DNA from 2 places in the Streptomyces sp. NPDC002306 genome. Region 2 is predicted to be linked to the other one. Evidence: predicted binding sites of a transcription regulator. Region 2 holds the regulator's gene; the other holds the start of a gene.

Region 1 (9,303 bases), on a different contig from region 2:
AGCGGACCGTTCCGCTCGACCAGCTGAACTGGGACGGCGCCGCTCTGCACACCGACGACGCCTACATCCGCGTCTGCCGTGACAAGGGCTCGCTCAACCCTGACAACTGTTCGTCGACGAAGCACTACCAGAGGTAGGCGGAGCTCCGGCAGGACCGCGGGCCCAGGGACACATACCCCTGGGCCCGCTCGCTTCTTTGGGGGAAGCCATCAGTACGTCAGACATCATCTCGGCCGTAGGGATCGACCTCTCCTACGGCAACCAGCAGGCCGTCCGCGACGCCCACCTCTCGGTCGCCCCGGGTGAGGTCGTGGCCCTCACAGGGCAGAGCGGCTCCGGAAAGTCCTCGCTGCTCTACTGCCTCGCCGGCGTCCTGCCGACGACCCGCGGTCAGGTGCGCTTCGAAGGGCGCTCACTCGGTGACCTCTCCGACGACGAGATCAGCACCCTGCGCCGGGAACGTTTCGGGTTCGTCTTCCAGTACGGCGAACTGCTGCCGGAGCTGACCATCGAGGAGAACACCGCGCTGCCGCTGCGCCTGGCCGGACAGCGCAAGCGGCCCGCTCTCGCCAGAGCGGGCGAAGTGCTGGAGCGGCTCGGCCTCGGCGAGCTGCGTGAACGCCGGCCCGCACAGGTCTCGGGCGGACAGAGCCAGCGCGTCGCGGTGGCACGCGCCCTGGTCCACCGGCCCGCGGTCGTCTTCGCGGACGAGCCGACCGGCTCCCTGGACAGCGCCAACGCCTCCGCCGTGCTCAAGGAGTTCCTCGGACTGGCCCGCTCGCAGGGCACCGCCGTCCTCCTGGTGACGCACGATCACGGAGTGGCCGCACAGGCCGACACCCGTTACACCATGGCGGACGGGGTGCTCACGCCGCGAGGTGCGGCGTGACGGAATTCCTGCTCGGTCTGCGACTGCTCTTCGGTGCGGGGCGGGGCAACCGCACCCGCTTCTTCCTGATGGCGGCCGGCGGCTCCCTCGGTGTCTGCTGCCTGGCCCTCGTCCTCACCGTGCCGGCGATCCTGCACGCCCACGACGGCCGGGCCGCGGCACGGCAGCCCGTCACCTCCTCCGGAGGACCGGCGGACGGCACGCTCGTCGTGCAGCGCTCGGACGCGTACGGATCCAGGCCGTTCACCCGTGTGTTCATCGCCCGGGGCACCGAGGGAACGCGGTCGGCCCCGCCTGGTCTGACCCGGCTCCCCGGCCCCGGCGAGGTGTTCGTCTCGCCACGGGTCCACGACCTCCTGCGCGAGGCGCCCGCCGTCAAGGGGCTGCTGCCGGGACGGGAGAAGGGAACCATCGCGGGGGCCGGGCTCGCGCACCCGGACGAGCTGTACGCGTACGTCGGCACCACCCGCGACCGGATCGCCCACGAGGGCCGGACCCTGAAGGGGTTCGGGTACGACTACGCCCCGTCCCCCGCCGTGGAGCCGTCCACGTTGACGGACGTACGGTTCGCCCTGGCCACGCTGGTTCTGCTGCCCCTGGGGATCTTCCTCACCGTCTGCGCGCGGCTGTCCGCCGCCAGCCGCACGCGGCGCCTGGCGGCGTTGCGCCTGCTCGGCCTCAGCGTCAAGGGCACCCAGCGGGTGAACGCGGCGGAGACCGTGATGGCCGCACTGCTGGGCGCGGTGCTCGGCCTCGGTGAGTACGGGGTCCTCAACCAGGTGATGGCCAGGACGGGGCTGCCCGCGCTGCGGTGGTATCCCGGCGACGGCGCCCTGTCCGCGACGACCGTCGCCGTGTGTCTGATCGGCTGCCCGGCTCTGGCCTGGTTCGTCGGCCGCAGGAGCGCGCGGGAAGCCGCCGCCAACCCGCTGGCGGTACGCCGCACCGCGCTCCCGCGGCCGCCGTCCAAATGGGGCGCTCTCCTCCTGATCGCCGGCATGGGCATCGTGTCCGGCTTCTGCGTCAGCGGTGCGCTCGGGCACCCCGCGTCGAGTCTGGGCGTGAACGCGCTGCTCGTGGTCGGCGGCGTCGTACTGACCGGCGTCGGGCTCGTGCTCACGCTCCCGTTGATCTCGTACGTCCTCGCCCGCCGCCTGGCGGCGTCCACGCAGTCCCTCACGCTCAACCTGGCGATGCGCCGCAACGAGGCGGAGCCCGGGAGCACGATGAGGGTCGTCACCGGTCTCGTGCTCCTCGTCTACGCCGCCTCGCTCGCCCAGGGTGTGCTCATCCAGCTGGAGCAGGTCAGCCGGCCGTCCGGACCGGTGCAGGACTACTCCCTGGCCCTGTCCGCTCTCACGCCGGGCGAGCAGGGCGAGCTCCACGACCTGGCCGGGGTGCGCTCCCACGCGGTCATGATGAACTCCTGGGTCGACCTCACGAGAAACAGTCCCGAGGACGCGTTCGCGTCGTCGACCATCGCCCTGGTCGCCAGCTGCGCGCAACTGGAGCGCATGGTCCAGCGCTCCGAGGGCTGTGTGGACGGCAAGGTGATGCAGCTCGTCGACCCCAACTCCGGTTCCGGATCCGGGGTGAAGCCGGGCACACCGTTCCGGTTCCGCCTGTCGGGGAGCGAAACCGGGCACCTGGACATCGGCTTCCCCACCGACGAGATCGTCTACAGCGGGTACTCCGCGTCCGCCGTGATCAACGCCGAACTCCTCGTCCCTCCGTCGGCGCTGCCCGCACACGCCCGGCCCCGTGACGCCGACCTCGTACTCACCAGCAGCTCGGAGCCGGGGCAGGTCCGCCAGGTCCTCGACGGCATCGGGGCGATCGCGCCCGTCGCCGAGGTCGAGTTGGTCGGGCTGAACGTGCAGGGGCTCGAACAGATCGCGGTCGTCGAGACCCTGCTGGCCCTCGGCATGATCATGGGGCTGGTCATCGGCGTGGCCGCGTTCCTGGTGTCCGTGACCGACCGCGCGGTCGAACGCCGTGCGCAGGTCACCGCCATCACCCTGATCGGTGCCCGGGCCCGGACCATGCGGGCCGTGCAGTGCCTCCAGGTGGTGCTGCCGCTCGGTCTCGGCCTCGCCCTGGCGGTCGTCACCGGGAAGCTCGCGGAGTCCAGCTATCTGATCACCGGTGGCGGGGCGATCCGCTGGGATGTCGCCGGCCTCCCCCTGCTGGCGGTGGCGGCGGCGGGAGTGGTGGCGGCAGCGGCAGCGGGCTCACTGCCCCTGGCCGGGCGCCGGATCGATCCGGAGCTGATCCGCCGCGACTGACGGGGCGGTTCGGCATGACCTTCGACCTGGCCGAGGGCCTGTCCGGAGCCGGGACCGGTTTCGGACGGTCCCTCGGTGCCGAGCGAGGCTCACTGCGCCGGAGGTCGATGTCCAGGCCGCGGGACAGCACTTCGCCCCGCCGCGGTGCGACGGGGCGAAGCGACCGGGCCGGTGAGGGGTGCCTGGGCGGCACGGCCTACCGGTGTTGCTTGCCGGTGTGCGTCAGTGCGAGTGGCCGTGGCTGTGGCCGGCGGCCGGCTCTTCCTCTTCCTTCTTCTCGACGACCAGGGTCTCGGTCGTCAGGAGGAGGGAGGCGATGGAGGCCGCGTTCTCCAGGGCGGAGCGGGTGACCTTCACCGGGTCGATGACGCCGGCCTTGACCAGGTCGCCGTACTCGCCGGTGGCGGCGTTGAAGCCCTGGCCCTTGTCGAGCTCGGCGACCTTGGAGGTGATGACGTAGCCCTCCAGGCCGGCGTTCTCGGCGATCCAGCGCAGCGGCTCGACGACCGCGCGGCGGACGACGGCGACACCGGTGGCCTCGTCGCCGGTCTTGCCGAGGTTGCCCTCGAGGACCTTGGCGGCGTGGACCAGAGCGGAGCCACCACCGGAGACGATGCCCTCCTCGACCGCGGCGCGGGTCGCGGAGATGGCGTCCTCCAGACGGTGCTTCTTCTCCTTCAGCTCCACCTCGGTGGCGGCGCCGACCTTGATCACGCACACGCCGCCGGCCAGCTTCGCGAGGCGCTCCTGGAGCTTCTCGCGGTCCCAGTCGGAGTCCGTGTTCTCGATCTCGGCCTTGATCTGCGCGACGCGGCCGTGGACGTCCGCGGTGTTGCCCGCGCCGTCGACGATCGTGGTGTCGTCCTTGGTGATGGTGACGCGGCGGGCCGAGCCGAGCACGTCGATGCCGGCCTGGTCGAGCTTGAGGCCGACCTCCTCGGCGATGACCGTGGCGCCGGTCAGGATCGCCATGTCCTCCAGCATCGCCTTGCGGCGGTCGCCGAAGCCGGGGGCCTTGATGGCGACGGCGTTGAACGTGCCGCGGATCTTGTTGACCACCAGGGTCGACAGGGCCTCGCCCTCGACGTCCTCGGCGATGATCAGCAGCGGCTTCGAGGAGTTGGTCTGGATGACCTTCTCCAGCAGCGGCAGCAGGTCCTGGATGGAGGAGATCTTGCCCTGGTTGATGAGGATGTAGGGATCCTCCAGGACGGCCTCCATGCGCTCCTGGTCCGTCACGAAGTACGGCGACAGGTAGCCCTTGTCGAAGGCCATGCCCTCGGTGAAGTCCAGCTCCAGACCGAAGGTGTTGGACTCCTCGACGGTGATGACACCGTCCTTGCCGACCTTGTCCATCGCCTCGGCGATGAGCTCGCCGACCTGCTGGTCCTGGGCGGACAGCGCGGCGACGGCGGCGATGTCGGACTTCTCGTCGATCGGGCGGGCCGAGGCGAGCAGGTCCTCCGAGACGGCCTTGACGGCCGCGTCGATGCCCTTCTTCAGGGAGGCCGGGGAGGCGCCGGCGGCGACGTTCTTGAGGCCCTCGCGCACGAGCGCCTGGGCGAGCACGGTGGCGGTGGTGGTGCCGTCACCAGCGACGTCGTTGGTCTTGGTGGCCACCTCCTTCACCAGCTGGGCACCGAGGTTCTCGAACGGGTCCTCGATCTCGACCTCGCGGGCGATGGTGACGCCGTCGTTGGTGATGGTCGGGGCGCCGAACTTCTTGTCGATGACGACGTTGCGGCCGCGGGGGCCGATCGTCACCTTGACCGTGTCGGCAAGCTTGTTGACGCCGCGCTCGAGGGCGCGACGGGCGTCCTCGTCGAACTTCAGGATCTTCGCCATGGGAGCGTTGGCCCTCTCGGAAATCTCGAGGTGAATCTCAGGGTGAACGACGCTGCGCCCCCGACGCCCGGCTGATTAATGGTCGCGGGGGCCAGGGGCGCAGCTGAAAAGCAAAGTGCTTCGCGAAGAAGCGAGGTGACTACTTCTCGATGATCGCGAGAACGTCGCGAGCCGAGAGGACGAGGTACTCCTCGCCGTTGTACTTCACCTCGGTGCCGCCGTACTTGCTGTACAGCACGATGTCGCCGACGGCGACGTCGAGCGGAAGACGGTTACCGTCCTCGAAACGGCCCGGGCCCACGGCCAGGACGACGCCCTCCTGGGGCTTCTCCTTGGCGGTGTCCGGGATGACCAGGCCAGAGGCCGTGGTCTGCTCGGCGTCGAGCGGCTGGACCACAATGCGGTCCTCGAGCGGCTTGATGGCAACCTTGGAGCTGGTGGTCGTCACGATCCGACCTCCCCCTTCGGAGATCTCACGGGGTTAACTGTCTGAGGTGGCGACCAGGTGGATCCGTCGTCGCGGGTGCCGGACCTGCCCGTCGCTGTTGGCACTCTCCAGTGGGGAGTGCCAGGGCCGAGACTATGACCGCGATTAGCACTCGGTCAAGCGGAGTGCCAATTGATCGCGGCGCGGCGTCGGTATTCGGGTGCGTCGGGCCCCCTGGCCGGCCCTGAACCACCCCCGGGCTCGCGGAGGGGGAATCAGACGTAGTCCTCCAGTCGGGCCACCGTCAGGCCCTGTTCCTGGATGGCGCGCAGCAGGCGGGTCGTGCGCTCGCGCAGGGTCGGGGTCGGGGTCTCGTCCGGGCCGACGGCCACGATGTCGCCGGGCAGCAGCCGGTGGGCGCCGTCCCCGGTGTAGGTCAGGTCGTCGGTGCCCATCGACACCCGCCACAGCACCACCGTCGCGATCCCGCAGTCGGCCGCGGCCCGCAGGGTGGTGTCGTCGTACGTCCCGTACGGCGGCCGGAACAGGCGCGGGCGCACGCCGAAGCGGGACTTGAGCTTGTCCTGCTGGCCGCAGATCTCCGCGCGCTGGCCCGCGTAGGGCAGCCCCCGCAGGGAGGGGTGGTCGAGGGTGTGGTTCTGGAGGTTCGCGCCGACCGACCGCAGCCGCGCGAAGTGGCCGTACGCCGGTCCGACGACGCTGTCCGTGAGGAACATGCTGACCGGCAGCCGCAGTTCACGGACCATGTCGACGAACAGCGGATCGCGTTCGGCGCCGTCGTCGTAGGTGAGGAAGACGACCTTGTCCCGGGTCGCCACATGGTCGACCACCGGCGGAAGACCGCGGCCCTCGGTACCGGCGAGCGGCCGGGCCGCCGGGCTGGGCGCCGGGGCCAGCGGAGCGGTGAGGCCCCAGTGGCGGTAGCCCGGCCGGCCGGCCGGGCCGTGCGGCCGTACCCGCTGGGCCGCCTTCTTGCCCAGCCGTTCGATCGGGTCGACGGACTGGGCGCAGCCGGTGAGCAGTAGGGCCGACGCCAGCAGTCCCGTGGTGAGCGCTCCCGCGGTCAGCGCCCGCAGCCTCACAGGTAGTCCTCCAGGCGGGCCACCGCGTACCCCTCGCCGGTCACCTTCTTCATGAACCGGCGGATCATGTCGGGCATCGTGCCGTCCCAGTCGGACCGGCCCCGGAAGTGGGTGAGGATGATGTCCCCGGGGTGCAGGTCCTGGTCCCACTCGCGGTACTCCCAGTGGTCGACGAAGACTTCCTCGTCCCAGATCGGGGCGTACTTGATGCCGCAGGACTTCGCGGCGAGCAGGGTGTCCTGGTTGTAGTTGCCGTACGGCGGGCGGAAGAGGGTCGGGCGCTTGCCGTAGTGCCTCTCGATCACGTCCTGCATGGCGCAGATCTCGTGCCTCTGCTCGTCGTACGACAGCCCGGGCAGGTAGGGGTGGTGGAGGGTGTGGTTGTTCAGGACCACCCCCCTGCGCTGCATCTTCTTGAAGAACCCGTAGTCGTCCTTGATCAGGTAGTCGCTGAGGAAGGCGGTGTACGGGATCTTCAGGTCGCTCATCATGCGCAGGAACGTCGGGTCCTTGTCGGAGCCGTCGTCGATGGTGAGGAAGACGATCTTCTTCTTGGTGGGGATCGAGGTGAAGACCGGGGGCAGGTCCAGTTCCTCCTGGCCGTCGACCTCGAAGCCGTCGCGCGCGATGATCTTCGGTTTGCGCGCCGGGGGCCGCGGGGGCAGCAGGGGGACCTTCTTCAGACCCCAGTGCCTGGCCGCGGCGGCCCGGGTCGCGTAGTCGGCACGCAGCTTGCTCGCGTAGGAGTCGAGGGCGCGGGCCGGGGGTGCCAGGAGGGGCCGCGGCTGTCCGGGGGCCGGGCGGACCCCCTCGTCGTCGCCCTGCGCACAGCCCGAGGCGACGGCGACGACGGCGAGCACGGCGATGCCCCCACGGAACCGGGAGGGCCGGGAGAGCCGACGGACCCCGGAGAGCCGGGAGAGCCGGGAGAGCCGACGGAACCGGGCGGCCCGGCGAGCTCCGGAGCTCCTCGACATCCCTACAAAACTACTTTTGTCATCTTGTACGACCACTCGCATGGTGCCGGATCCTCCCAGGCCACAGCCCCGAACCCGCCCCGACACCGCCACCGGAGGCACACCGTCCACCGACTGGCCCACAATGAGCCGGTGAACGACCTGCACGCCCTCCTCACGCCCGAAGGCCGCGCCCTCCTCGACGAGGTGCGCGACACCGCCCCCGCCGACGAACTCGCCGTCGCCACCCGGATGCGCCGCGACCACCCCGCCGAGCTGGTGTCGGCGGCACTCGGCCAGGCGCGGTTGCGGCAGCGGGCGGCGGCGAAGTTCGCGGCCGAGGACGCGGAGCGGATGTTCTTCACCCCGAACGGAGTGGAGCAGTCCACCCGCGCGTCGGTGGCGACGTACCGCGCGCGAAGGTTCGCGGAGCTCGGCGTGACCTCGGTCGCCGACCTGTGCTGCGGTATCGGCGGCGACGCGATCGCGCTCGCCCGCGCGGGCATCCGCGTCCTCGCCGTGGACCGCGACCCGTCGACGGCGGCCGTGGCACGCGCGAACGCCGACGCGCTGGGGCTGGCCGGTCTGATCGAGGTGCGGGAGGCGGACGTCACGGAGGTGGACGCGTCGTCCTACGACGCCGTCTTCGTGGACCCGGCACGCCGGGGCGGCCGTGGCCGCATCTTCGACCCGGAGGCGTACTCGCCGCCGCTGTCGTGGGCGGTGGACGCGGCCCGCAAGGCCCCGCACGCCGCTCTGAAGGTCGCGCCCGGCATTCCGCACGAGGCGGTTCCCGCCGAGGCCGAGGCCGAGTGGATCTCGGACGGCGGGGACGTGAAGGAGGCGGTGCTGTGGTTCGGGACGGCCCCGGGGGCGGTGCGCGCCACCCTGCTGCCCGGCCCGCGCAGCCTGCTCTCCCGCGGCCTGCCGAACCCCGGGGTCCGTCCCGTCGGCCGCTATCTGTACGAGCCCGACGGCGCCGTCATCCGCGCCCATCTGGTCGCCGAGGTGGCCGAGGAGGTCGGCGGCGGACTCGTCGACGAGACCATCGCGTACGTCACGGCGGACGAACTGCGCCCGACGGTGTACGCCTCGGCGTACGAGATCACCGACCAGCTCCACTTCAACCTGAAGAAGCTGAGGGCGCTGCTGCGCGAGCGGGAGGTCGGCGTGCTGACGGTCAAGAAGCGCGGGTCGGCGGTGGAGCCGGAGGAACTGCGCCGCAAGGTCAAGCCGCAGGGGCCCCACGCGGCGACGGTGTTCCTCACCCGGGTCGCGGGCGCGCCGACGATGCTGATCGGCCGGCCCGCCCCGGTCGGTTAGGACAGCTCCGCCGCCCGGCGCAGGAGCAACTCCCGTTCCCGTTCGTTGCGCGCCAGCGCCGCCGCCCGTTCGAACTCCGCGCGCGCCTCCGCCGTACGCCCCAGTCGGGCCAGCAGGTCGCCGCGCACGCTGGGCAGCAAGTGGTAGTCCCGCAGGGCGGGTTCGGCGGCGAGCGTGTCGACGATGGCCAGGGCCGGGGCCGGCCCCTCTGTCATCGACACGGCCACCGCGCGGTTGAGTTCGACGACCGGCGAGGGCGCGCGGGCGGCGAGGAGGCCGTAGAGCGTGGCGATGGCCGGCCAGTCGGTCTCCTCGTAGGTGTACGCGTGGGCGTGGCAGGCGGCGATCGCGGCCTGAAGGACATAGGGGCCCGGGGCGCCGGTGGCCGTGGCGTCGGCGCGGGCGAGGGCGTCGACGCCACGGGCGACGAGCATGCGGTTCCAGCGGCGGCGGTTCTGGTCCCTGAGCAGGATCG
Region 2 (9,303 bases):
GTCAGGTTGTCGGCCATGTAGTTGACGTTGTCGGTCAGGTCCCGCCACACGCCCGACACGCCCAGCACCTGGGCGCGTCCGCCCAGCCGCCCGTCGGTGCCGACCTCGCGGGCCACCCGGGTGACCTCGTCGGCGAAGGCGCGCAGCTGCTCCACCATCGTGTTGACGGTGTCCTTGAGTTCGAGGATCTCGCCGCGCGCGTCGACGGTGATCTTCTTTGACAGGTCGCCGTTGGCCACGGCCGTGGTCACCTGGGCGATGTTGCGCACCTGCGAGGTCAGGTTCAGCGCCATGAAGTTGACGTTGTCGGTGAGGTCCTTCCAGACCCCCGACACGCCCCGCACCTGCGCCTGGCCGCCGAGGTTGCCCTCGGTGCCGACCTCGCGGGCGACGCGGGTGACCTCGTCGGCGAAGGCGGAGAGCTGGTCGACCATGGTGTTGATGGTCGACTTCAGTTCGAGGATCTCGCCCTTCGCCTCGACGGTGATCTTCTTGCCCAGGTCGCCCTGGGCGACGGCGGTGGACACCAGGGCGATGTTGCGGACCTGCGAGGTCAGGTTGTCCGCCATGAAGTTGACGTTGTCGGTGAGGTCCTTCCAGACCCCGGAGACGCCCCGCACCTGGGCCCGCCCGCCGAGGTTGCCCTCGGTGCCGACCTCGCGGGCGACGCGGGTGACCTCGTCGGCGAAGGCGGAGAGCTGGTCGACCATGGTGTTGATGGTCGACTTCAGTTCGAGGATCTCGCCCTTCGCGTCGACGGTGATCTTCTGGCTCAGGTCGCCGTTGGCCACCGCCGTGGTCACCTGGGCGATGTTGCGGACCTGAGAAGTGAGGTTCGAGGCCATGAAGTTGACGTTGTCGGTGAGGTCCTTCCAGACGCCGGAGACGCCCCGCACCTGGGCCCGGCCGCCCAACTGGCCCTCGGTACCGACCTCGCGGGCCACCCGGGTGACCTCGTCGGCGAAGGCGGAGAGCTGGTCGACCATCGTGTTCACGGTCAGCTTCAGTTCGAGCAGCTCACCGGTCGCCTCGACGGTGACCGTGCGGGTCAGGTCGCCCCGGGCCACCGCCGTGGTCACCAAGGCGATGTCACGGACCTGGGCGGTCAGCCGGGACGCCATCGTGTTGACCGCCTCGGTCACGTCCCGCCAGCTTCCCGACAGGCCCTGCACCTTGGCCCGGCCGCCGAGCCGGCCCTCGGTGCCGACCTCGCGGGCCACCCGGGTCACCTCGCCGGTGAACAGCGACAGCTGGTCGACCATCTTGTTCACGGTCCGGCCCAGCCGGCGCAGATCACCGCGCAGCTGCCGGCTGCCGTCGTGCAGGTCGACCCGCTGGGTCAGATCGCCGCCCGCCACCGCGTCCAGCACCCGCGTGGCGTTCGCGGCCGGCGCCACCAGGGCGTCGAGCACCTGGTTCACGTCGTTCACCCGGGAGGTCCAGGCGCCCGGACCCGGGCTCGCCGACACCCGCTCGTCGAGCCGGCCGTGCCGGACGAGCTCCCTCTTGACGCGCTGCACCTCGGAGTTGAAGTGCGTGCTGCGATCCATGATCTGGTTGAAGGCCGCGATGAGTTCGGCGACCATCCCCTGGCCGGATTCCGGCACCTTGGTGAAGTCGCCGTCCCGTGCCGCGGTCATCGCGGCGAGCAGAGGGCGCAGTTCGGATGCTCGGATATGGTCGGGTTTCTGTCCGTCTTCGAGCACACGCGTAGCACTGTTCTCACTCATGGCGGCCCACTTCGGTAACTCGGTGCTTATGGGCGTGGCCAGTCTGTCACTCTGTCGGCATCGACCGAGGCGTATTCGTCCGAACCGTTCGGGGAGCTGTCCATGGGGGCCATTCCGACGCAACGGGAGACCCTTCCCCTTGCCTCCGAAGCTTCCGGCGCCTCCGACGTGTGCGCGCCGGAGCGCGCGCAGGTGCGCGCGACCCTGTCCGGAAGTTCCCTGGCGCCCGGCTCCGCCCGCGCCCTCGTGCGCGCCGCGCTCGGCGAGTGGGCCACCCGCGGCCTGCCCGGCACCGCCCACCTCACCGACCTCCTGGCCGACGACGTCACGCTCGTCGTCAGCGAACTCGTCACCAACGCCGTCGTCCACGCCGGCACCGACGTCGGGCTGGTGTGCCGTCTGGAGGAGCCGACGGGCGCCGTCGTCGTGGAGGTCTCCGACCAGCACCCCTCACGTCCTCCGCGCGACGGCGCCGCCGAACCGCCCTTCGAGACACCGGAGTACGGGCGCGGCCTGCGCCTGGTCGCCACCCTCGCCGAGGCCTGGGGCGTCACCTACAGCCGGGGCACCAAGACGGTGTGGGCACGGCTGCCCGCCGAGCCGGAGGCGGACCCGCGGGCGTACGACCCCGAGCGCGCTCCGGCGTTCGCGCTGGGCGTGGCCGAGAGCCTCGCCCCCGAGCCCCATCGGGCCGACCGGGACCGGGACTGGCTGGGCCGCGGCGCCCTGTCCTTCCTCGCCGAGGCTTCCGACCTGCTCGCGGGCCAGCTCGACGAGGACCTGGTGGCCGCGCTCACCGGCCAGCTGATCGTGCCGCGGCTGGCCGACTGGTGCGCGGTGTGGCTGGAGGACGAGGCCACCGGCCGGGGCGGCTGGAGCGACGCGGCGGGCGCCGGGCCACGGCTGGCCCGGGTCTGGCACGGCAGCGAGAACGTCATCGAGGAGCTGCGCACGGCCCTGGAGAAGGACCCGCCGCGACCGCCGGACGCGATACGTTCCGGGCCCGTGCCGTTTCCCTGGCCCGGGGTGGCGCCGGGCGGGAGCGTCGCCCGCGGGTCCCGGGGGGCGCACGGTACGGCGCTCGCCTACCGCCTGGTCGCCGGCGGGCGCCCGCTGGGCACCCTGGTCATCGGGCGGGCCGGACTGGCCCGCTTCCCCGACGAGGTCACCGGACTGGTGGAGGACCTCAGCCGCCGGGTGGCGCTGGCCATCGGGGCCGCCCGCCAGTACGCCCGCCAGGCCACCATCAGCGCCGTCCTCCAGCGCGGCCTGCTGCCCGGCGCCGTCGCCGAGATCCCCGGGGTGCGCAGCGCCCTCGTCTACGAGCCCTGCGACAAGGGCGGCCCCAGCGGCGACTTCTACGACCTCTTCCCGGCCGGTGACGGCCGCTGGTGCTTCGCCGTCGGCGACGTCCAGGGCAAGGGCCCCGAGGCGGCCGTCGTGATCGGCCTCGCCCGGCCCTGGCTGCGGCTGCTGGCCCGCGAGGGCTACCGCGTCGCCGACGTCCTGGACCGGCTCAACCAGCTCCTCCTGGACGACGCGACGGAGGCCGCCGACGCCGCCGCCCGCGCCCTCGTCGGCCCGGCCGGCCCGGGCGACGGCCCGCAGACCCGCTTCCTCTCCCTGCTCTACGGCGAGCTCGTCCCCTTCGACGGCGGTGTCCGCTGCACCCTCGCCTCCGCCGGACACCCGCTGCCGCTGCTCCTCGGCCCCGACGGCGGCGTCCGTACGGTCGCCCGGCCGCAGACCCTCCTCGGGGTCGTCGAGGACGAGACGTACACCAGTGACGCCTTCGAGCTGCTCCCCGGCGACAGCCTGCTCTGCGTCACGGACGGGGTGACCGAGCGGCGCTGCGGTCCGCGCCAGTTCGACGACGGCGACGGCCTCGCCACGGCGTTCGCCGGCTGCGCGGGTCTCGACGCGGAACTGATCGCTGAGCGCATCAGGCGCCTGGTCCACGAGTTCGGCGGCCGGCCACCGGAGGACGACCTGGCCCTGCTGGTGCTCCAGGCGGAATAGCCAGGGCGTCCCGGGGCCACGGCGTGGCCGGTGCGGGTGCGGGTGCGGGTGCGGGTGCGGGTCCGCGCTCCGCCCGGTTCGGTCCGCCTGGCCCGGGGACCATCCGAGCGTGCGGGACAATGGGGGACATGCCTTCCGCACTCCCCGACGGCGAGCCCGTCCCCGGCGACGGCGTGCTCCCCGCCTCCGCGCTCGCCGGAGCCGCCGGCCGCCCCCTCGGGTTCTACCTGCACGTCCCCTACTGCGCGACCCGCTGCGGCTACTGCGACTTCAACACCTACACCGCGACCGAGCTGCGCGGCACCGGCGGCGTCCTCGCCTCCCGCGAGAACTACGCCGACACCCTGATCGACGAGATCCGCCTGGCCCGCAAGGTCCTCGGTGACGACCCGCGCGAGGTGCGCACGGTCTTCGTCGGCGGCGGCACGCCCACCCTGCTGCCCGCGGACGATCTCGTCCGGATGCTGGACGCGATCCGCGCCGAGTTCGGGCTGGCGGCGGACGCGGAGATCACGACGGAGGCGAACCCGGAGTCGGTGGACCCGGCCTATCTCGCCACGCTCCGGCACGGCGGCTTCAACCGGATCTCCTTCGGCATGCAGAGCGCCAGGCAGCACGTCCTGAAGATCCTCGACCGCACCCACACCCCCGGCCGGCCGGAGGCCTGTGTCGCCGAGGCGCGCGCGGCGGGCTTCGCACACGTCAACCTGGACCTGATCTACGGCACACCCGGCGAGTCGGACGACGACTGGCGGGCCTCCCTGGACGCGGCGCTGGGGGCCGGCCCCGACCACGTCAGCGCGTACGCCCTGATCGTCGAGGAGGGCACCCAGCTCGCCCGCCGCATCCGGCGCGGCGAGGTCCCCATGACGGACGACGACGTCCACGCGGACCGGTACCTGATCGCGGACGAGGCGCTGTCGGCGGCGGGCTTCGACTGGTACGAGGTGTCGAACTGGGCGACCTCCGAGGCGGCCCGCTGCCTGCACAACGAGCTGTACTGGCGCGGAGCCGACTGGTGGGGCGCGGGACCCGGCGCGCACAGCCACGTCGGCGGGGTGCGCTGGTGGAACGTGAAGCACCCGGGGGCGTACGCGGCGGCGCTGGGGGGCGGCCGTTCACCGGGCGCCGGGCGGGAGATCCTCTCCGACGAGGACCGGCGGGTGGAGCGGATTTTGCTGGAGCTGCGGCTGCGGGAGGGCGTACCGCTGGACCTGCTCCACGAGGCCGGCCGCACGGCCGCGCGACGGGCCCTGTCGGACGGGCTGCTGTCGCCGGAGCCGTACGAGGCGGGCCGCGCGGTGCTCACCCTGCGCGGGCGACTGCTGGCCGACGCGGTGGTGCGGGACCTCGTGGACTGAGGCGGCGACGCGGGGATCCGGCGGACCGAGGCGGTCGTACGGGACCTCGTGGACCGAAGGGGCGTCCGCGGCCGGGCCGCCACACCCTCCGACCACGAGGCCTTGTGGCCGCCACACCCTCCGACCACGAGGCCCTGTGGCCGTCAGACCGTCACGAAGTCGATCAGTTCCTCGACCCGCCCCAGCAGCTCCGGCTCCAGATCCTTGTACGACCGCACGCGGGACAGGATCGCCTGCCACGCGGCCCCCGTGTTCTGCGGCCACCCCAGTTCCCGGCACACGCCGGTCTTCCAGTCCTGCCCGCGCGGGATCCGGGGCCAGGCCTCGATCCCCAGGGACGACGGCTTCACCGCCTCCCAGATGTCGATGTACGGGTGGCCCACCACCAGTGCGTGCGCGCTCGTCACCGACGCGGCGATCCGGGACTCCTTGGAGCCCGGCACCAGGTGGTCCACCAGCACGCCCAGCCGGGCGTCCGGTCCGGGGGAGAAGGCGGCCACGATCGAGGGCAGGTCGTCCACGCCCTCCAGGTACTCCACGACCACGCCCTCGATGCGCAGGTCGTCCCCCCACACCTTCTCGACCAGCTCGGCGTCGTGCCGGCCCTCGACGTAGATGCGCCCGGCGCGGGCCACCCGGGCCCGTGCGCCGGGCACGGCGACCGAGCCGGACGCCGTACGGGCGGGGCGCGGCGGGCCGCCCGCGGCGGGCCGGACCAGCGTCACCACCCTGCCCTCCAGGAGGAAGCCCCGCGGCTCCAGGGGGAACACCCGGTGCTTGCCGAAGCGGTCCTCCAGCGTCACCGTGCCCGCCTCGCAGCGGATCACCGCGCCGCAGAAGCCCGTACCGGGCTCCTCGACCACCAGACCGGGCTCGGCGGGGACCTCCGGCACCGGCTTGGGCTTCTTCCACGGCGGCGTCAGGTCGGCTGAGTACGAGCGCATTCGGATGACGATAGGAGAAGCCGTCGGCGAGGGCTCACGACACGCCGAAACGCTCCGCGAGCGCGTCCCGCTGCGCCCGCACGAAGGCCGCGTCCACCACCGCCCCGTGACCGGGCACGTACAGCGCGTCCTCGCCGCCCAGGGCCAGCAGCCGGTCCAGCGCCGCGGGCCAGCGCGCCGGAACCGCGTCGGGGCCGGCCTGCGGCGCGCCGGACTCCTCGACCAGGTCGCCACAGAACACCACCACCGGGTCGCCCGGCACCACGACCGCGAGGTCCCGGGCGGAGTGCCCCGGGCCCACGTCGGCCAGCAGGACGGACGGGCCACCGGCCGGTTCCAGGCGCAGACCGCCCCGGACGGCGTGATGCGGACGCGCGAGAGCGTCGGCCGCCTCCCGCGCGGCCGTGGCGTCGAGGCCGTTGCGCACCGCGTCCGCGCGCATCTCCTCACGCCCGTCCCCGAAAGCGTCACGTGCGACGGCGTCACGTCCGACTGCGTCACGTCCGACGGCGTCCGGTCCGTCGACGGCGTCCGGTCCCGCGAGGCCGTCCGGTCCCGCGTCCGCGCTCTCGCCCGCCGCCGCCCACACCGTTGCGTCCGCGAACGCCGCCGCCCCGAAGACGTGGTCGAAGTGGGGGTGGGTGAGTGCGAGAAAGCGCACACGGCACCCGGCGATCGCCTCCGCCTGCCCGCGCAGCCGGGCGCCCTCCGCCAGACTCGAACCGGCGTCGACCAGCAACGCGGAACCGGCCCCCACGACCAGCCCCACCGTGCAGTCCCACACCGGCAGACGGCACCGGCCGACCCCCTCGGCCAGCCGCTCCCACCCCAGCTCTTCCCAAGTCACCGTCATGCGGCGACGCTAGCGGTAGGAGCGGGCCCGCCACGACGTCGCAGGCCCAGCCTTGCCCGGGGCGTACCCCACGGCCGTACACTGGCTCGGGGAACGCTGGCACTCGCACGCGCAGAGTGCCAGGAACCGGGACGACACGGGAAGACGGCCGAGGCGACGACATGCTGGAGGTGTGCGCGAGATGCTGAGCGAACGCAGGCTCCAGGTGCTGCGCGCCATCGTCCAGGACTACGTCGGCACCGAGGAGCCGGTGGGCTCCAAGGCGCTCACCGAGCGGCACAACCTCGGTGTCTCGCCGGCCACCGTGCGCAACGACATGGCCGCCCTGGAGGACGAGGGGTACATCGCCCAGCCGCACACCAGTGCCGGGCGCATCCCCACCGACAAGGGCTACCGGCTGTTCGTCGACAAGCTCGCGGGCGTCAAACCGATGACGGCGCCCGAGCGGCGCGCGATCCAGAACTTCCTCGACGGGGCCGTCGACCTCGACGACGTAGTGGCCCGGACCGTGCGGCTGCTCGCGCAGCTGACGCGGCAGGTCGCCGTCGTGCAGTACCCGTCGCTGACCCGGTCCACGGTGCGGCACGTGGAGCTGCTGTCGCTGGCCCCGGCGCGCGTGATGCTGGTGCTGATCACCGACACCGGCCGGGTCGAGCAGCGGGTGGTCGACTGCCCGGCGCCGTTCGGCGAGACCTCCCTGGCGGATCTGCGGGCCCGGCTGAACAGCAGGGTCGCGGGGCGCCGGTTCGCGGACGTGCCGCGGCTGCTGGAGGACCTCCCGGACGCCTTCGAGGCGGAGGACCGCGGTACGGTCTCGACGGTGCTCTCCACCCTGCTGGAGACGCTCGTCGAGGAGAACGAGGAGCGGCTGATGATCGGCGGCACCGCCAATCTGACCCGCTTCGGACATGACTTCCCTCTCACGATCCGCCCGGTGCTGGAGGCGCTGGAGGAGCAGGTCGTGCTGCTGAAGTTGCTTGGCGAGGCGGGTGATTCGGGCATGACCGTACGCATCGGTCACGAGAACGCCTATGAGGGACTCAACTCCACTTCCGTGGTCTCGGTCGGCTACGGTTCGGGCAACGAGGCGGTCGCCAAGCTCGGTGTGGTGGGACCGACCCGCATGGATTACCCGGGAACGATGGGAGCGGTACGCGCAGTGGCACGGTACGTCGGACAGATCCTGGCGGAGTCGTAGGTGGCCACGGACTACTACGCCGTTCTCGGCGTGCGCCGCGACGCGTCGCAGGAAGAGATCAAGAAGGCCTTCCGGCGGCTCGCGCGCGAGCTGCATCCGGACGTCAACCCCGATCCGAAGACCCAGGAGCGGTTCAAGGAGATCAACGCCGCTTACGAGGTGCTGTCGGACCCGCAGAAGAAGCAGGTCTACGACCTCGGCGGCGACCCGCTCTCCCAGGCCGGCGGGGCCGGCGCGGGTGGCTTCGGCGCGGGTGGCTTCGGCAACTTCTCGGACATCATGGACGCCTTCTTCGGCACGGCGTCGCAGCGCGGGCCGCGCTCGCGCACGCGCCGCGGCCAGGACGCGATGATCCGGCTCGAGATCGAGCTGGACGAGGCGGCCTTCGGCACGACGAAGGACATCCAGGTCGACACGGCGATCGTCTGCTCCACCTGCAACGGTGAGGGCGCGGCGCCGGGGACGAGTGCCCAGACGTGTGACATGTGCCGCGGTCGCGGTGAGGTGTCGCAGGTCACGCGGTCCTTCCTGGGCCAGGTCATGACGTCCCGCCCCTGCCCCCAGTGCCAGGGCTTCGGGACCGTCGTCCCGACGCCCTGCCCGGAGTGCGCGGGCGACGGCCGGGTGCGCTCCCGTCGGACGCTGACGGTGAAGATCCCGGCCGGTGTCGACAACGGCACGCGGATCCAGCTTGCCGGTGAGGGCGAGGTCGGGCCCGGTGGCGGTCCGGCCGGAGACCTGTACGTCGAGATCCACGAGATGCCGCACGCGATGTTCCAGCGGCGCGGGGACGACCTGCACTGCACGGTGACGCTCCCGATGACGGCGGCGTCCCTCGGCACGAAGGTGCCGCTGGAGACGCTGGACGGCATGGAGGAGGTCGACATCCGGCCCGGCACCCAGTCCGGCCAGTCGATCCCGCTGCACGGCCGGGGCGTCACGCATCTGCGCGGCGGTGGCCGGGGCGACCTCATCGTCCACGTCGAGGTCCAGACCCCGAACAAGCTCGACCCCGAGCAGGAGCGCCTGCTGCGGGAGCTGGCCAAGCTGCGCGGGGAGGAACGCCCGCAGGGGCAGTTCCAGCCCGGGCAGCAGGGGCTGTTCTCCCGGCTGAAGGACGCGTTCAACGGCCGCTGACGGCCGGTCCGCGACCGGCGTCGGTCCACGACCGACGCCGGTTCGCCGCCGGTGTCCGCCC

The links. The regulator HrcA, encoded in region 2, represses chaperone genes, less so after heat shock. The targets are predictions, from matches to a motif close to TTNGCACTCNGNNNNNCNGAGTGCNAA.
Region 1: a site for HrcA is predicted at 5,612-5,638, ahead of groES (co-chaperone GroES). Genes of this name have one in related genera too.

The regions. Positions count from the first base shown of each region.
Region 1 covers NZ_JBSFCK010000019.1:12,913-22,215, forward strand. The annotation lists gene ACWCQK_RS28650 (hypothetical protein) at 1-137, shown strand, start outside; gene ACWCQK_RS28655 (ABC transporter ATP-binding protein) at 197-889, shown strand; gene ACWCQK_RS28660 (ABC transporter permease) at 886-3,174, shown strand; gene groL (chaperonin GroEL) at 3,397-5,019, opposite strand; gene groES (co-chaperone GroES) at 5,159-5,467, opposite strand; gene ACWCQK_RS28675 (polysaccharide deacetylase family protein) at 5,722-6,549, opposite strand; gene ACWCQK_RS28680 (polysaccharide deacetylase family protein) at 6,546-7,526, opposite strand; gene ACWCQK_RS28685 (class I SAM-dependent methyltransferase) at 7,659-8,828, shown strand; gene ACWCQK_RS28690 (RNA polymerase sigma factor) at 8,825-9,303, opposite strand, start outside.
Region 2 covers NZ_JBSFCK010000003.1:28,679-37,981, reverse strand. The annotation lists gene ACWCQK_RS07890 (HAMP domain-containing protein) at 1-1,730, opposite strand, end outside; gene ACWCQK_RS07885 (SpoIIE family protein phosphatase) at 1,833-3,749, shown strand; gene hemW (radical SAM family heme chaperone HemW) at 3,878-5,110, shown strand; gene ACWCQK_RS07875 (DUF3097 domain-containing protein) at 5,254-6,054, opposite strand; gene ACWCQK_RS07870 (MBL fold metallo-hydrolase) at 6,089-6,907, opposite strand; gene hrcA (heat-inducible transcriptional repressor HrcA) at 7,089-8,105, shown strand; gene dnaJ (molecular chaperone DnaJ) at 8,106-9,242, shown strand.